3 regions of the Pseudoalteromonas sp. SG43-7 genome follow, and region 2 is predicted to be linked to each of the others. Evidence: predicted binding sites of a transcription regulator. Region 2 holds the regulator's gene; each other region holds the start of a gene.
What was found. Region 2 encodes sigma-54, which starts transcription at its own class of promoters, with help from an activator protein. Its sites were predicted from a motif close to GTTGGCACGNNNNTNGNNT; they were not measured.

Region 1 (4,267 bases), on a different contig from region 2:
GCTGGCCGATTTATATCGTAAAGAGCTTGAAGAAAGTGAACAAGCACTAGAGCCCGAAGAGCCTGAGCTGCCTTCGTTAACGATGGCTGAGCTGGAACGAATTCGTCAAGATGCCTACGAAGAAGGCTTAAAACAAGGCCACGAGCAGGGTTATATTGATGGTTTTGAAAAAGGCGTAGGTGAGGGAAAAGAAGCCGGTTATAAAGAAGGCATTGAGCTTGGTAAAACACAAGGTCAAGAAGAAGTAAAACCACTGATTGAAGAACAGCTAACGGGTCTAAAAGCATTGTTGGATAGTTTGTCAGCGCCATTAGCTAAAGTCGATGATGACGCCGAAAAGCAACTTGTACAGTTAACCGTAATGCTAACCGAAGCGTTAGTTTATCAAGAAATTAAAACCTCCCCTGAAATTATTTTGCAAAGTTTAAAGCAGTGTATCGATGCGTTAGCCAATGAGCAGCAAAGTGTGCGTATTCATTTACACCCTGAAGACATTGAACTGGTTAAAAATAGTTATGGCGAAGCTGCACTAGCTGAAAACCATTGGCAGTTAGTTGCAGAGCCGACTTTAGATCGCGGCGGTTGCCAAGTAAAAACACCTCAGTCATCTATTGATATGACTATAAAAACCCGCGTCAAAGAAACGTTGGATAGTTTTTTGCATAGTAGTGGTATCTAACTCCATTTTTGGTTTGCAATGAGTTCTCAACCACGCCCATTAAGTGAACGTTTACAACAGTATCAAAAACATATTCATAGTCCAACGCCTGCTGTTGCGGGAATTTTAACCCGTGTTGTAGGGTTAACATTAGAGGCGAAAGGATTACGCGCGCCAGTTGGCAGCCAATGTAAAATTGAAACCATGCATGGTTTTGTTGATGCTGAAATTGTTGGTTTTAATGACCAGACGCTTTACTTGATGCCAAATGACCATATTTCTGGTGTACTACCTGGTGCGCGAGTTATCCCACAAGTAAATGATACCGGACTGCCTGTTGGTATGTGTTTACTTGGTCGTGTTGTTGATGGCTTAGGGCGTCCGTTGGATGGGCTTGGAGCTATTAAAGCAGAGCATTACTTAAAATTTGCACAAAATTCCATTAACCCATTATCTCGACGACCAATTACGCAGCCGATGGATGTTGGCGTACGCGCTATTAATTCAGTGATAACTGTTGGCCAAGGCCAGCGCATGGGGCTATTTGCAGGCTCAGGCGTGGGTAAGTCGGTATTACTGGGTATGATGACCCGAGGCTCAGAAGCGGATGTAATAGTTGTTGGTTTAGTGGGGGAGCGTGGCCGCGAAGTAAAAGAATTTATCGAAGAAATACTCGGTGTGGAAGGGCGTAAACGTTCTGTCGTAGTTGCCGCGCCCGCTGATGCATCACCATTAATGCGATTAAAAGGCTGTGAAAGTGCGGTAACTATCGCGGAGTACTTTCGCGATCAAGGTTTAAATGTTTTATTGCTACTGGATTCTGTAACGCGTTATGCCATGGCGCAGCGCGAAATAGCGCTTGCGGTTGGTGAACCACCAGCGACTAAAGGTTATCCGCCTTCAGTGTTTGCAAAGCTACCCGCGCTGGTGGAACGTGCTGGTAATGGCGGCGAAGGGCAAGGCTCTATCACAGCGTTTTTTACTGTACTGAGTGAAGGGGATGATATGCAAGATCCGATTGCTGATGCGGCGCGAGCCATTTTAGACGGTCATATCGTGTTATCCAGAGAGCTCGCTGACAGTGGTCATTATCCTGCTATTGATATAGAAAAATCGATTTCACGGGTGATGCCACAAGTTGTCTCAGAAGCACATATGCAACAAGCGCGAGTGTTAAAACAAGTGTATTCAATGTTCCAGCAAAATAAAGATATGATTACTTTAGGTGCTTATCAAAAAGGCACCGACCAAATGCTTGATCAGGCCATTAATATGATGCCAAGAGTGAATGCATTTTTACAACAAGGCATGAAGGATGTGATCAGCTATGACGATGGCCTACAAGGGCTTGCGCAATTATTAGGACAAGCATAATGGCAACCAATAAGCTCAGTTTATTGCTGAAAATAGAAAATGATAAAGAAGAAGCTTTACGGATAAATTATTTACAAGCGCAGCAAAACTTGCAAGGCAATCAACAAAAATTGCAAGGCTTGAATAACTTTCGCTTAGAATATACTCAGCAATTACATGTAAAAGGAAAGTCCGGTTTAAGTAGCGCCGGGTTTAGTCAATATCATGCTTTCATTGCCAAAATCGAAGAAGCCATTCGTCAACAAGCGAATACTGTCAGTACCGCTAAACAAGTTGTCTCACAACGCCAAAGTTTATGGCTTAAACAGCAGATTAAGGCTAAAGCGGTTGCTAAGTTAATAGAAAAACAGCAACTTAAAGCGAATGTGATCGCACAAAAAAATGAACAAAAAATGCTTGATGAATTTTCCGCAAATCAATTTTACCAAAGACGTCGCGTTTTATAGTCTATTGCCCAAAAAAGGGTTATTTATTAATTCAAATCAGCTTAGGCATATTATTTGCTTGTTTAATGTAATAAGTATTTATTCTGGCAAACTGCGGCGGCAAATTGCCACTTTTAATCTAGGTGAATTATGGCTATTAGTGATCTTTCAGTGTTTATCTCAACTGAGCAGGATGTTCAGTTAAATAAAAAAGACAGTGCCAAAGGTGGTGCAGCAGCAGATAAAGAAAGTACTGATAGTGACTTTTTTAGCCAATTACAAAGTGCCAACAATGCTGCGGAAACATCTACCAAGGTTAATTCAACGGGTGCTGAGCCACGTTCAGCTGAAGCCGTAATTGTTGCTGAAAAAGCACAAGAAACGTCTGTTGACAACAGTGATGAAAATGCGATGTCTGGTGATGCAATGCTTGCGCAAATAACGGCGGCTAATAACATGGACACTCGGGTAAATAATACGCCAACTATTGAAAATTCCTCATTACTTTCAAAGTTGGGGAAATACAGCGAGGAAAAAATAGACCCTAAGCTTGTTAAAGTCACTGGAGCCCGTCCAATTGATGATGTTACGCCTATTATTGATACAGAGACTCCTGCTACTGATGATCCGATTGCACAATTAGTCGATAAACAGCTAAAACCATCGTTACTTACAGAAAAAACGCTGCTGGCAGAGGCAATTGATAAACAACTTCAGCTAAAGGGGAACACTCCGCCTGATGATGCAGTTACTCCTATTATTGATGATATTCAAGTCGCAAAAGAGACATCGCAAAATAAAGCGATGGCAATGCAGCCAACAATCCAACAAGCGGTTGCTACTACAACTGCTTTAAAAAGCGGGCAAGTTGACAATGACGCAGCTCAAATAATTGCTGCTGCAAATACAAGCCAAGGTAAACCACAAGACAGTGAAGTATTAGCTAAAGGTTCCGACGCTATGCTTGCTCAGCAAGGAAAACCTCAACAGAGCGCAGCACTAACTGCAGATGCAGCAGTTACTAACGTTACTGCTAACGCTAAACAAGCAATCAAAAGTGCCACTGAAGTAGCAATGGACGCTGAAGCGGTTAAAGGTGTTGCTTCAAGCTCTCAAACTGATGTATCAGAAAAAGCAGCTGAACAGTCAAAGCGTAATAATAGTGCTGTATTAGAGCAAATCAGCAAGGTATTACTTAACTCAACGACAACTGTGCAAAAAAATGAAAATCCACTGTTGGCGAGCTTAACACCGGAGCAGCAAAAACAGCTACAAACTCAGGTTGATGTCATTCGTCAGCAAGATCCATCACCGGCTAACATAACTGACTTAAAAAAAATGCTGGGTGAATTTGTAGCGCTTAATAGTAAAGAAGTTGCAAAACCTACCACGGCAGTTGCGACAATGAACACCGCAGAGCTAACTCAACTAAGTAAAGATATTTCGCTGTTAAGCTCTGTGCAAAAGCAGGCATTAAGCCAGCGATTACAAAATTTTGTGAGCAATGAGCAGCCCAAAGGGGCTTTATTAACTCAGATAAATAAGGCGATTACTGAATTAGCCCAGCCAGAGAGTACCGAAAAAAGGACTGAGTCAAAAGCTCAATTGACGGTTCAGTCAATGGCAGATAATTTAGCAAGCACTACAACTACCAATAGCAGCACCGCTAAATCAGATACAAATAAAGTATCTGCGCCACAAGATGCACTTATAAAGGCTGCAAGCAAAGAGCAAGAAGTGAAACTGGCAGTACAAGATAATGTTCTAAAAAGCGAGCAATTTGCTGAAAATATTAAAGCAGAGCAAAACC
Region 2 (4,267 bases):
TGATTGAACATATAAACGCAGATAATATTCAGGTTGATATTGAACTACAAACCATGAGTTCAGAACAACCAGTTGAATTAATCGGACCAAATTTAAAAATCACTGGGCGCGGTCTCCATGCCGACTTAAAAGCCGAAGTGGTAGAACTAATTAACCATACGCGAACCATATATTATGACCAATAAATTTGCTCACTTGCTTGTTATACCAAGCTTATTCATTGCTTTTGCAAGCTTTGCTGAAAATACGACACCACCTGCAGATCAAGTCTCTATCAGTGCTGACACGCAGCTTGCCCAACTGAAAGACAATATCGGTATTTTTGAAAAAAATGTTGAAATCATTCATGGTAACCGCCGTATCAAAGCGGATCGACTTGAAGTCCATAAGCGCGAAGATTTAGGCGATAACAAACAACTACTTGTCGCAACTGGCAGTCCGGCTTACTTTGAAGAAAAACAAACTGATGGCACAGTAATGAGTGCCAGTGCTGATGAAGTCCGTTACGATGTCGCTAAGCGCTATTTAACCTTGGTTGGCAATGCACAAGTCACTCAGGCAGGTCAAAAAATCAATGCCAAAAGCATTACCTATGATATGGACCAGCAACTGATCAGTGCTGAAAAAGGCGCAAGCTCAAGCGATCGTGTGCACACCATTTTGGTACCAGTAGACAGTAAAAAAGACAAATCTAAAGGGCAGCCATGAGTACATTAAAAGCTGAATTTCTAGCAAAAAGCTATAAAGGTCGCCAAGTTGTAAAAAGCGTGGGTTTAGAAGTTAGCGCAGGCAGCATTGTTGGCTTATTGGGTCCTAATGGCGCTGGTAAAACCACCACCTTTTATATGATTGTGGGTTTAGTTCCAAGCGACAAAGGTAAAATCAGTATTGATGATAATGACATCACCTTACTGCCAATGCACAGTCGCGCACGGTTAGGGATTGGCTACCTGCCACAAGAATCATCCATCTTCCGTAAATTAACTGTTTATCAAAACCTGATGGCTATTTTAGAAACTCGTAAAGAGCTGAATAAACAAGCCAGAGAAGAAGCGCTCGACAGCTTACTTGATGAGTTTAGCATTCAACATATCCGCGACAGCCAAGGTATGGCATTATCTGGCGGTGAACGTCGTCGAGTTGAAATTGCACGCGCTTTAGCCGCAAACCCAAAATTTATCTTACTTGATGAGCCTTTTGCTGGCGTTGATCCTATTTCAGTGTTAGATATAAAGAAGATTATTGAACACCTTAAAAACCGTGGTATTGGCGTGCTTATTACCGACCACAATGTACGAGAAACCCTTGATGTTTGTGAAAAAGCCTACATAGTTTCTCATGGGGAGTTAATTGCATCAGGTACCCCTGAGCATGTACTCGCCGACCAAACAGTCCGCGATGTTTACCTGGGCGAGCAATTTAGGCTATAAAGCCACGCTCGGCTAAGTATCTGCTAGACTTAACGATGATAACAATAAAAGGATTGTTAGAGATACATGAGGCAATCACTCCAGCTGCGCATGGGCCAGCAACTTACAATGACACCACAGCTGCAACAAGCAATTCGCTTATTGCAACTCAGTACATTGGATCTCCAGCAAGAAATTCAAGAAGCGCTCGACAGCAATCCATTGTTAGAGCTAGAAGAACATGAATATTCAGACGACACGGCTGGTAAAAACGAACAAAAACAAGATAACGATGACTTAACCGTTAGCGCATCAGCAGACGACAAGCCAAGCGAATATGAACAAGAAAGTAGCGAAGCATTAAGTAAAGAGACCTTAAGTGACGAAATGGCTATGGACGTCACCTGGGACGAATACATGAGTGCTGCGCCAAATACGTCATCTGGGCCAATGCCTGAAGATGAGTCAATTTATCAAGGTGCCTCAACTGAAACCTTGCACGAATATCTAATGTGGCAATTACAACTCACACCTTTTAGTCCAACCGATGAAGCCATTGCCATTGCGATTGTTGAAGCCGTTGACGATTCAGGTATTTTAACCTTGAGCTGCGAAGACATCGCAGAAAGCTTAAATCAAGGTAATAACGAAGAAGAAATCGAACTCGACGAAGTGCAAGCAGTGTTAAAACGCATTCAGTTGTTTGACCCTGTTGGTATTGCTGCGCGCAGCCTACAAGAATGTTTATGTATTCAATTAAATCAATTTGATCCTGCAACTCCTTGGATTAGCGAGACAAAAATGATTTTAACTGATCATATCGATTTATTAGCTAGTCGTGACTATCGCACTTTGATGAAAAAGACTAAGCTTAAAGAAGATGAACTAAAAGAAGTAATGACACTGATCCACAGCCTTAACCCAAAGCCTGCGGATACCATAGTACGCGAAGAATCAGAGTATGTTATTCCTGACGTTTCGGTGAAAAAAATTAAAGGTCGCTGGGTGGTTGAACTCAATCCAGACAGCATGCCAAAAATTAGAGTGAACAGCCAATATGCGGCGATGTCACGCTCTGTAAAATCAAGCACTGACAGCCAATTTATACGCTCGCATTTGCAAGAAGCTAAATGGTTTATTAAAAGCCTAGAAAGTCGTAACGAGACGTTACTCAAAGTAACCAACTGCATTGTTAAACAGCAGCAAGGATTCTTTGAGCATGGCCCTGAGGCCATGCGCCCTATGGTACTAAACGACGTTGCCGAAATGGTTGAGATGCACGAATCAACAATTTCTCGTGTAACCACCCAAAAATACATGCATACCCCTCGTGGTATATTTGAGTTAAAATATTTTTTCTCGAGCCATGTAAGTACTGAGAACGGCGGCGAATGCTCATCGACAGCCATTCGAGCATTGATCAGAAAATTGATCAGTGCAGAAAACTCAGCGAAACCATTGAGTGATAGTAAGATTGCAGATATATTGGCAGAGCAAGGTATCAAAGTAGCTAGACGGACTATTGCAAAATACCGCGAGTCGCTGGCTATTCCACCGTCAAATCAACGTAAAAGTTTGATTTAAGGCGTAAAATCACAAGAGGAAAATGCTTATGCAACTAAATTTAACTGGTCGTCATGTAGAAATTACTGATTCATTAAGAGACTATGTAAACAATAAGTTTGCCAAGCTTGAAAGGCATTTTGATCATATCAATAATGTCCATGTCATTCTTGATGTAGAAAAGCTAAGCCAAAAAGCAGAAGCCACATTACATGTCAGTGGCGCTGAATTATTTGCCTCAACTGAGCACCAAGACATGTATGCAGCCATTGACGGACTAATCGACAAACTTGACCGTCAGGTAATTAAACACAAAGAGAAGCACGCTCGACACTAACACTATGAAATTAAGCTCACTTATTTGCCAGGACTGCAGTAAAGCTGCGGTCCTTTTTAATAGCAAAAAACGGATCATTGAATTTATCAGCCAATTGGCTCATGAACAACTTCCTCAGCTATCACAACAAGAAATCCTCAACGCACTACTGTCGAGAGAAAAACTAGGTAGTACGGGTATTGGTCGTGGTATTGCTATTCCTCATGGCCGTATGAGTGGTGTTGAAAACCCGCTAGCAATAATTATAGTGAGTGAATCACCGATTGATTTTGATGCGATAGATAATCGCCCAGTTGATATATTTGTAGCTCTCATCGTGCCAGATGGTGATAGCCAACTTCATTTGAAGACGTTAGCCACAATTGCTGATAAACTCAACGACAAAGATTTTTGTAAACAACTACGTAGCGCAAAAACAGACCAAGATTTGTATCACGTAATTGCTGCGCAATCGTAGCCAAATGAAGGAGAATTTACATGGAGTTAATCATCATCAGTGGGCGTTCTGGCTCAGGTAAATCTGTTGCTCTGCGTGTAGTAGAAGATCTTGGTTATTATTGTGTAGATAATATTCCGGTAAACTTATTACCTTCATTAGTGCGCAGTGTCTCTGATAATTATGACAAAATTGCCGTCAGTATTGATGTCCGTAATTTACCGAAAGAGCAGGAAGAATTTAACGATATTCTTGAATACTTGCCTGGTTTTGCAAATCCGACGCTATTTTATTTAGACAGTGATGATCAAACCCTGATCAAACGTTTTTCTGAAACTCGCCGCTTACATCCATTATCTTTGGACTCTTTGCCACTGGATTTAGCCATCAAGCAAGAAAAAGTATTACTTGATGTATTAACTACTCGCGCTGACTTTATACTTGATACCACTGATCTGAGTGTCCACCAGCTTGCAGAGTCAATCCGTGAAAAGATTTTAGGGAAAAAAGATAAAAAACTAA
Region 3 (4,267 bases), on a different contig from region 2:
CTCTGCTTTTACTGTGTTGCTGTTACTTTTTTTATTGCTAACTGGTTGTTCTTTATTAGCAGATTCAGCACTTGGCACAGCTTCGAAAGCATCTGGGTTATTACGATTTTTAATGAATTTCAACCCAATTTGTGGGAATAATGCATACGTTAACACGTCGTCAATCTGCTCATCCGCTAAGCTTAAACCTTGCTCTTGTGCTTCTTTTAATAACTCAGCTTGGAGTATTTCTAGTTCTGGTTGCAATAAATCAGCTGGGCGGCAAGTAATGACTTCTGCGCCATTAAGTACGCGCTCTTGTAATTCTTTATTCATCGGCGCAGGAGTTACGCCATACTCACCTTTTAGCACTCCGGCAGTTTCTTTGGTGATAGTTTTATAACGCTCGCCCGTCAATACATTTAATACTGCTTGTGTACCCACAATTTGTGATGTTGGTGTAACTAACGGTAAATAACCTAAGTCTTCACGTACACGTGGGATCTCAAGTAATACTTCATTCAATTTATCCGCAGCACCTTGCTCTTTAAGCTGGTTTTCCATATTAGTTAACATGCCACCAGGCACTTGCGCTAATAAAATACGGCCATCAACACCTTTTAAGCTGCCTTCAAACGCGGCATATTTTTTACGAACATCACGGAAATAAGCAGCAATCTCTTCGAGTTGATTTAAATCCAGCTCAGTATCACGTTCAGTACCTTCAACAATCGATACAATCGTTTCAGTTGCGCTGTGTCCGTAAGTCATACTCATTGATGAAATTGCGGTATCAAGCATATCAATACCTGCATCAATCGCTTTTTGGTAAGTAGCAGTACTTAAACCTGTTGTGGCATGACACTGCATTGCAATTGGGATAGAGACTGTTTCTTTTAACGCTTTGATTAACTCTTCTGCATCGTATGGTTTAAGCAAACCAGCCATATCTTTAATACAAATTGAATGACAGCCTAACTCTTCAAGCTGCTTGGCAAGCGTTAACCACATATCAAGTGTATGGACCGGGCTTACTGTGTACGAAATTGTACCTTGTGCATGTGCGCCAACTTTAATCGCAGCTTTAATAGCCGTTTCAAGATTACGAACATCGTTCATCGCATCAAAAATACGAAACACATCAACACCATTTTTGTGCGCTCGCTCTACAAATTTTTCAACAACATCATCGGCATAATGACGATAGCCTAAAAGGTTTTGACCACGTAATAACATTTGCTGTTTAGTATTTGGCATAGCTTTTTTAAGAGCACGAATACGCTCCCAAGGATCTTCACCCAAATAACGAATGCATGAATCAAAAGTAGCCCCACCCCATGATTCGATCGACCAGTAACCTGCATCATCTAATTTTTGTGCAATCGGTAGCATGTCATCCAAACGCATACGTGTTGCTAATAATGATTGATGCGCGTCCCTAAGTACTAATTCTGTTAATTTTAATTTAGCCACAAGTCACTCCTTATAGTTTTTGTTTATTTTTGTATTGAGCTATGGCTGCACTTATCGCAGCGATGTGTTCACTTGATACACCTGATGCTTTGATTGACGGTGTACGCGTTGGCGTTGCAACCGACTGTTCAAAACGACCCGCTAATTTAGACATAATGGTAATTGCTGAAATCAACAACGAAAGAAAAACGAAAACGCCCACCATCCCAGTGATCATTAAGTTTGCTGCTGTAGCAAGTAACTGACCTATATCCATCCTGCTCCCCCCTGATTATTTCCACCCAGCCCCGCCAGGTAAAAAATCACTTTATTTAAATAATTATGCAACAATCATAACAAAGAAAAAGACCAAGTCCAACACTTTGTAAATTGGTAAAACCAATTAATACAAAACTAACATATGCTCAGCAAAGTTAACACTCTACATTTTGCTATAATTTCATAGGATATAGATGATAAAAATACTGAATATAGCTATAACTTATAAGTAAAAGCTTATCCGCAGCTGGAAAAGCTACCGACTGAACGACTGAACAACCGCTTGATTAAATACAAATGGCTCAAAAATGAAATTGGTCTTACCAAAAAACGACTAAAATATTGATTTTTAGAGCGTCGAGTATAAGTTACAGATAAAGCTGTAAATAATTCCCACCTAATTTATGAAGAGAAATGAAATAAACCTCTATAGCATTGATAATAAAGGATTTAAATACATGGCATGTAACTAGCATTATTTACTCTGAACAAATTAACAAACCAAGGAGACGACAATGTTACGCTGGACAATTACATTTCTAGTTATTGCACTTATTGCTGCAGTGTTAGGTTTTGGTGGTATCGCAGGTGCCGCAGCAGGAATTGCTAAGATTATCTTTTTTATCTTTATTGTATTGTTAGTTATTTCACTCGTTTCAGGTGCATTGCGCGGCAATGTCCCTAAGTGATAACAATTTATTTTAAATAACAACACATTTATTATTTTTACAAGGAATTACATTATGAAATCGACAACTATTAAAACCGCTGTGATCGCTTTATTCGCTAGTTTTTTTATCATGGGTTGTGAAGACAATCATGCAGAAGAGGCCGGTGAGCGCATAGATGAAGCTGTGACCGACGTACAAAACAAAGTAGAAGACGCCTGTGAAGAAGTAAAAGAAGGCGTTAACGCTAAAGAAACTAACTGTTAATCCAGTTAGATACAAATAATAAAAAACGACTCTTTTGAGTCGTTTTTTGCATTTTAAGAGAAGTTAAAATTAAGCTCTCGCTTCTAGCATTAGTCGCTTCATGTCACGTACTGCTTTATCTAATCCATCAATGGCTGCACGCGCTATAATTGCGTGACCAATGTTTAATTCGTAAATTTCTTTCATAGCAGCAATCGGTTTCACGTTATGATAATGAAGACCGTGGCCGGCGTTTACTATCAAACCCAAACTTGCTGCATACTTTACGCCTTGATGAATATGCTCAAGTTGTTTTTGTATCTCAGCATCAGTTTGCGCATCCGCATAAGCGCCAGTATGAATTTCAACATAAGGGGCATTACAGGCTTTAGCTGCATCTAGTTGTGCTTTGTCTGCATCGATAAATAACGATACTTTAATACCGGCGTCAGTTAATTTTGCTGTCGCGACTTTAATCTTATCTAGATTACCAACAACATCTAGACCGCCTTCGGTAGTTAACTCTTCGCGTTTTTCTGGTACTAAGCAAACATAAGCTGGCTTTACATCTAAGGCTATATCAATCATTTCATCTGTAACCGCTATTTCAAGGTTCATTCGTGTTTGGATTGTTTTAGCCATCACATACACGTCACGATCTTGAATGTGACGACGGTCTTCACGTAAATGAATAGTGATCCCATCAGCGCCAGCATGCTCAGCAACACTCGCAGCATGTGCTGGATCTGGGTAATTTGTACCCCGAGCTTGGCGTAAGGTAGCAATATGATCAACGTTTATACCCAAAAGAATATCTTTCATTTTTTTACCTGTAAAAATAACGGTTAAAAATACCGTATTAAGATTGTTGGTGAATACCCAAACTATTTGGATATAAACAGCTCGCGACTTTTTAATGGTTTTTTGCCTAATAAAGGCTTCATTAAATGACGACTTAATTGTTTTGCCATATATAACACATCCGGCGCACTAAAGTCATGAGCTGCAATTGCATTTAACTGCGCGCCAGAAAAGCCACTGCCTTGATTTTCTTGGGCAACAAAGCCGTATTCAGCAAAGTAACTATACGTTTGCTCTGCCGAAATTGGATCGCCTGCGGCATCAAAACTAAAGTCAACGCCATAGCCTAATAATTCTAATAGTTGAAATTCATAAGAACGTAATACAGCTTGTAAATTAGGGTGCTGGTTAAGCTGTTGTAGGTGAGTTTTATACAATTGATAGGCATGATCAATCGGTTCATTAATTGGTACAATGCGGTTGGTTAGTTCATTGAGGTAAAACCCACAATAAAGCTGATCCCCAACTAGTGTGGATTGCGTGCCATGTAGTTCAAATCGTTGGATATATTTCAGGTCGTGTTTACCGGTATAATTTACCAGTAAGGCTTGGAAGGGTTGTAACTGAGCTTTGTATTTTGTTGCTTGGCGACCGCTAATTCGCGCCAGCATGCGCAACTGGCCAACGCCTTCTACTAACATATCAAGCATTACTTGTGAGTCACTAAAAGGACGTCGGTGTAATAAATATGCCGTGTAGAAGTCGCTATCCATAAATATCGCTTAGGCTATTAATCTTCACCATAGCCTAAACTGCGAAGTGCTCTCTCGTCGTCAGCCCAA

Region 1: H5200_RS05400 (flagellar hook-length control protein FliK) is a predicted target of sigma-54. The motif match lies at 2,520-2,538, and genes of this name have one in related genera.
Region 3: H5200_RS13370 (DUF1328 family protein) is a predicted target of sigma-54. The motif match lies at 2,168-2,186, and genes of this name have one in related genera.

What each region holds. Positions count from the first base shown of each region.
Region 1 is NZ_JACJEY010000008.1:79,121-83,387, reverse strand. It holds gene fliH (flagellar assembly protein FliH) at 1-679, shown strand, start outside; gene fliI (flagellar protein export ATPase FliI) at 698-2,032, shown strand; gene fliJ (flagellar export protein FliJ) at 2,032-2,478, shown strand; gene H5200_RS05400 (flagellar hook-length control protein FliK) at 2,608-4,267, shown strand, end outside.
Region 2 is NZ_JACJEY010000058.1:8,629-12,895, reverse strand. It holds gene lptC (LPS export ABC transporter periplasmic protein LptC) at 1-185, shown strand, start outside; gene lptA (lipopolysaccharide transport periplasmic protein LptA) at 175-708, shown strand; gene lptB (LPS export ABC transporter ATP-binding protein) at 705-1,430, shown strand; gene H5200_RS19435 (RNA polymerase factor sigma-54) at 1,497-2,993, shown strand; gene hpf (ribosome hibernation promoting factor) at 3,022-3,309, shown strand; gene ptsN (PTS IIA-like nitrogen regulatory protein PtsN) at 3,314-3,766, shown strand; gene rapZ (RNase adapter RapZ) at 3,787-4,267, shown strand, end outside.
Region 3 is NZ_JACJEY010000027.1:21,785-26,051, forward strand. It holds gene oadA (sodium-extruding oxaloacetate decarboxylase subunit alpha) at 1-1,452, opposite strand, end outside; gene H5200_RS13365 (OadG family protein) at 1,463-1,708, opposite strand; gene H5200_RS13370 (DUF1328 family protein) at 2,226-2,399, shown strand; gene H5200_RS13375 (hypothetical protein) at 2,454-2,645, shown strand; gene pdxJ (pyridoxine 5'-phosphate synthase) at 2,715-3,446, opposite strand; gene recO (DNA repair protein RecO) at 3,509-4,198, opposite strand; gene era (GTPase Era) at 4,216-4,267, opposite strand, start outside.